DNA from 2 places in the Synechococcus sp. R6-7 genome. Region 2 is predicted to be linked to the other one. Evidence: predicted binding sites of a transcription regulator. Region 2 holds the regulator's gene; the other holds the start of a gene.
What was found. The regulator NtcA, encoded in region 2, controls nitrogen genes in cyanobacteria. The targets are predictions, from matches to a motif close to GTANCNNNNGNTAC.
Positions count from the first base shown of each region.

Region 1: NW815_RS05065 (cob(I)yrinic acid a,c-diamide adenosyltransferase) is a predicted target of NtcA. The motif match lies at 1,390-1,403, and genes of this name have one in related genera.

Region 1 covers NZ_JANSHS010000147.1:16,748-19,146, forward strand. Annotated here, with positions in the region: gene dcd (dCTP deaminase) at 1-374, opposite strand, end outside; gene NW815_RS05065 (cob(I)yrinic acid a,c-diamide adenosyltransferase) at 498-1,205, opposite strand; gene NW815_RS05070 (phosphodiester glycosidase family protein) at 2,284-2,399, opposite strand, start outside.
Region 2 covers NZ_JANSHS010000377.1:4,845-7,243, reverse strand. Annotated here, with positions in the region: partial or broken gene eno (phosphopyruvate hydratase) at 1-630, opposite strand, end outside; gene ntcA (global nitrogen regulator NtcA) at 869-1,543, opposite strand; gene NW815_RS11120 (M61 family metallopeptidase) at 1,817-2,399, shown strand, end outside.

The sequences.
Region 1 (2,399 bases), on a different contig from region 2:
ATCAGGCCCACCCTGGCATAGGAAGATTTGCCAATGCAGATCACGGTAATGTTATCCGGAACTTGCAGCCGCTCCAAAGACACCCCCAACCCATAGGAATGGGCCGGGATGATAAAGTAATCCCCCATCTCGTCGTGGTGCAGCTCCACCGCTTCCAGATTCTTGGGGTTAAACCGTTTGGGATCCACCACTGTGCCGGGCACATGGCGGAAGATCTTGAACTCCACCGGCGACAGGCGGATGTCGTAGCCGTAGGAAGACAGCCCGTAACTTAAAACGGGCCGAGATTCAACAGCGCGCACCAGCTCAGGGCAGAACGGCTCGATCATCCCTCGCCGCGCTTGCTCACAGATCCAGCGGTCGTTTTTCAACATGGCTACAGCCGGCTTCCTGGAGAGTGAGGGCACATCTGGTGGACAAGCTCCAGTCTTATTGGGACTCCGCCCCCCTGACGCGACCCGTGTTGCCTAGGTCTTTCGGAGCGGAAACTGTTTGCGCTAGCGGTGCGGAGCAACATGGGCTGCTGTAGGCATAGCACCTGTGCCGCTGACTTGAGGGGGATCCAGAGAACAGGCAACATTCCCATCGGCAGTGCGGAGCCCTGGGCCTGGGATGCCACGTAGGCGCAGCTGCGTGATCAAGTCGGCCCGCTCCAGAAACGAATCCGGCATCTCCGGCCCGGTGATCACCATGTCCATGGAGATGGGGCGTTGGTCGATTAAGCTCAGCACTTCCGCTTCTGGGATCAGGCCCAACTTCACAGCCAAGCTCAGCTCATCCAACACCACCAAGTCATAGCGGCCACTCCTGACAGCCTCCTGGGTAAATTGCCACAGCTCATCCAATGCCACCCGCTCCTCAGGCTCTAGGTGAGGTGTATCGATGCACCGGTGCAGGCGACAGCGAACCCACTCTAAGGATCTGCCCAAGGAGAGACGATTTTCGGGCCCCTGATTGATCCCACCCTTGAGAAATTGCACGATCAGCACCCGCGTTCCCTGGCCTGCCAAGCGCATCGCCTGAGCCATGACGGGCGTAAACATGCCCCGGCTGGGGTGGGTGTAAAGCTGCAGGGATCCCTGGGGAACCAACTGGGCGGAGAGGGATCCATTCTGCTGAAGGAAAAGCTCGCCGGCAGCAGGGCTGGCTTGAGCCGCAGGCTGTTTGGCGCGGGCTACAGGAGCGGCATCCTTGGAGGAAGGCATAGGATTTGGAGAAGCAGTGCAAACCACGTTCTATCTCGCGAGCAGGCTAGAGAACACGGCCCTAGGTTACAAGGCCTACAAGTGGTGGAGAGCGTCGGCTATGGATTCCATGAAACACCACCTGTGCGTATCCGTCAATGAGTCGGTTCTGCTTCTAGCTGGCATACAAATCATCCCCAATAGAGTAATAGAAAATACAATCCTTGCCCATCCTAGCCTTTTGGCACAAGAGGCAATACCTGAAAAGCTTTGACAGGGGATCTCAATAAAATTTCAGGCCTAGCCCAGAAGCTTGTGTGTGGGGCTATCTCACTTGAGTATAGAGGTGCTCTATAAAAATTTGAGAAAAAGATCAATTTCTTCCAAATAAGATTAACTCTCACAAACAGGAATGCCAGTACCAGCAGCCCACCCACGAGAGAGGAGCAAGGGCCAACCTACCCCAAAAGCCTTGTCCACCAGGAGAGATAGTCATTTTTAAAATAACTATACATTTGGTCGGGAGCCGGGTAGGCCTACACATTAGCGAACATTCGTAGTAGAGAGAATTGTAACCAAAAGTCCAAGGAGTTAATTTCTAACCTCGAGAGTGAAGAAATATAAATTCGTCAATCATCTTCGTCAAAAAATGGATTATTGACAATACTTTTTTGAAAACCAGCATCTGATTTAGCAGAAGGGTAAAGAATTGCGTGCCTTTTATACTCTGAGGTCGTCTTCTTCAAGAGATCGCCTCTTTGATCATTTTTCTTACCGGTCTCAAGGCCAATGTTTTCTACTTAATTTAATCTCTATTTCTGTTATGAGAAATGAGCATTGGGCGTTCAGTTTGGATCCCACTTAAAATTGACCTGAAAAAGCTCTGGGGCTTTGGGTGCTGAGATTGCCGGGATCCCATTGCGCAATCAAAGCCGAGTCCTTCCTCTGGCGGGGGGAGAGATCTTTTTCTTGAGAAGGTAGATCCAATCCTGGAGAATACCTGCCCCCTCCTCCAATCAGCCAGGAAGTCCGGGGATCCCACCCTCGATCCCTGGATCAAAGGGAAAAGACTCCATCCCGCCGGCACAAAAGTTTTCTGTCACCGACTTGGGCTTGGGAAAAACCCTAGGCCATTGTGAACTCGGGGTGTACGCCGCCGGGATGGACTGGGATCCGTCTCGCTGTTGAGTGGGCTGGCTTCTGGGTGTCGGTGTT
Region 2 (2,399 bases):
AGCAAACCCCCCTTCATCCCCCACACCGGTGGACAGCCCCTTCTGCTGCAGCACTTGTTTTAGTACCGCAAACACCTCAGCCCCGTAGCGCAGCGCCTCGCGAAAGCTGGCCGCTCCAATGGGCACAAGCATAAATTCTTGAATATCGACGTTGTTGTCGGCGTGGGCGCCGCCGTTGAGCACGTTCATCAGCGGCACCGGCAGCAGGTTGGCAAAGGGCCCCCCCAGGTATTTGTAAAGAGGCAAGCCCACTGCTTCCGCAGCCGCTTTGGCTGTCGCCAGAGAAACTGCCAAAATAGCGTTGGCCCCCAGGCGGGACTTGTTGGGGGTGCCGTCCAGGTCGATCAGCAACTGGTCAATACGGGCTTGGTTGAGGGCATCTTCTCCCTGCAGCTCCGACTGGATGGGGCCAAGGATGTTTTCCACCGCCCTCAGCACACCCTTACCGCCGTAGCGTTTGGGATCCCCGTCCCGCAGCTCATGGGCCTCGAAGGTACCGGTCGAGGCACCGCTGGGAACCTGCGCCAAGCCCGTTGCTCCATTGGCTAGACCCACCAGGGCTTCTAGGGTGGGACGCCCTCGCGAGTCGAGGATCTCATGGGCGGTAATCCACTCGATGGCCGTTTCCACAGTTACACCTCAGCAATTGGCTAGATAGCTCTGGCCAAAGCCAGATCCCCCCATAGACTAGTAGATTCTTGCCCGCGATCCGGTCAGCTTCCAGAAAACTTTAAGTCTGTCCTTCGGGCACAGAGATTCTTCAAGGCTGCAGCAGTAGATTGAACATAGGCCGGCCAGAGCTTCAACCAGCCGTCGAGCGGGGTTTGCCTGGGCAAGGTGCTGCTCAGGAGGTGTTCTCCTCTTCCTTCTAGGCAAAGCGATGGCTCAGCCGCATCGGGTCGTGTACGGTGATCTTCTTCTTGTGAATGGAGATGTACTTCTTCTTGCGCAGCTCTCCCAACAGGCGGGTGATGGTGACGCGGGTTGAGCCAATGGCCTCGGCAATGGCCTGGTGAGACAGCTTGAGATCGATGGTGACCCCATCTGGGCCAGGCACCCCGAAATCGCGACAGAGAATCAACAAAAAGCTGACCAGACGGGATCCCATGTCGCGATGAGCCAGCGTCTCGATCATCATCTCCGTTTGCAAGATACGAGACGACAGGCTTTTAACCAGCAACATGGCCAGTTCGGCGTTCTCCTGCAAGGATTTTTCCACCTGCTCGATCGGCAGAGAGAGTAACTCGGTAGGTGTAAAAGCCACCGAGTGATAAAAGCGGTCGGAGCGCTGTCCCGTGATAAAGGAGAGCACGCCGAAGATGCTGTTTTCCCGCAGGAGGGCAACGGTGATTTCCTCTCCCATTTCGTAGACCCGCGAGAGCTTAACGGCTCCCTTCACCAAAAAGTAAACCCGCTCCGCCGGATCCCCTGGAAAAAAAATGGTCTTCCCGCGCTCAAACGTTTCGATAACCGGAGGATGGTGAGGGCCTCCCAATTGCTTGAAGGCTGTGATCAGAGATTTTTCCGCTACGGCCACCGCCATACTCATCAACCTTTTAAGGTCAGTTTATACCTAAGATCAACCTACTAAGATCAATCTAGAAGCATTAGGCTAGGTTGCAACCCATTGACTTCAGAATCGATGATGATACCAAGATTTACCCTAAAGTAGAAGGTTCTGCCCAGGCATCTTTGTAGCACGTGCTACGTTTTTAAGTCTCGTTGCTGCTCTCCAGCCAAAGGCAGAGGTTAGGATAGGAGCCATTGCCGCTGGGGGCTGCGCCAGCCCTTGGCAGTAGAGGGTAGGGTGGGTTCTATGGGGATCCCAGAGGTTATCGTTGCTGCACCTTCTCAACTGAGCCGCCAGCATTTCACGGTGCGGATGCCGGATCCGGCCAATCACCTGCTGGAGGTGGAACTGCAGATCCAAGAGGTGGATCCAGAGGTGCCTTTGCGGCTGCGACTGCCGGTGTGGACGCCGGGATCCTACTTGGTGCGGGAGTATGCCCGTCATGTGCAGGAGTTTCAGGCGGCAACTGAGCAAGGGATCCCTTTGGCCTGGCGGAAGGTGGATAAGAACACCTGGCAGATCGATCCGCCGGGTTCTTCTGCCGTGAAGGTGTGCTACCGGGTCTATGCCTATGAGCTGACGGTGCGCACGAACCATCTGGATTTGACCCACGCCTATTTCAACGGGGCAGCGCTCTTCCTCTACGTGCCCGGTCGCGAGCGGGAACCCTACACTTTGACGGTGATCCCCCCCAAGCCGGATTGGCACATCGCCACCAGTTTGCGGCCCTTGACCTCTCCTTCTGAGGATCCCGCTTCCGGCCAGTCTTTTGTGGCAGAGGACTATGACGAGCTGGTGGATAGCCCGGTGGAGGTGGGCCTGCATCGGA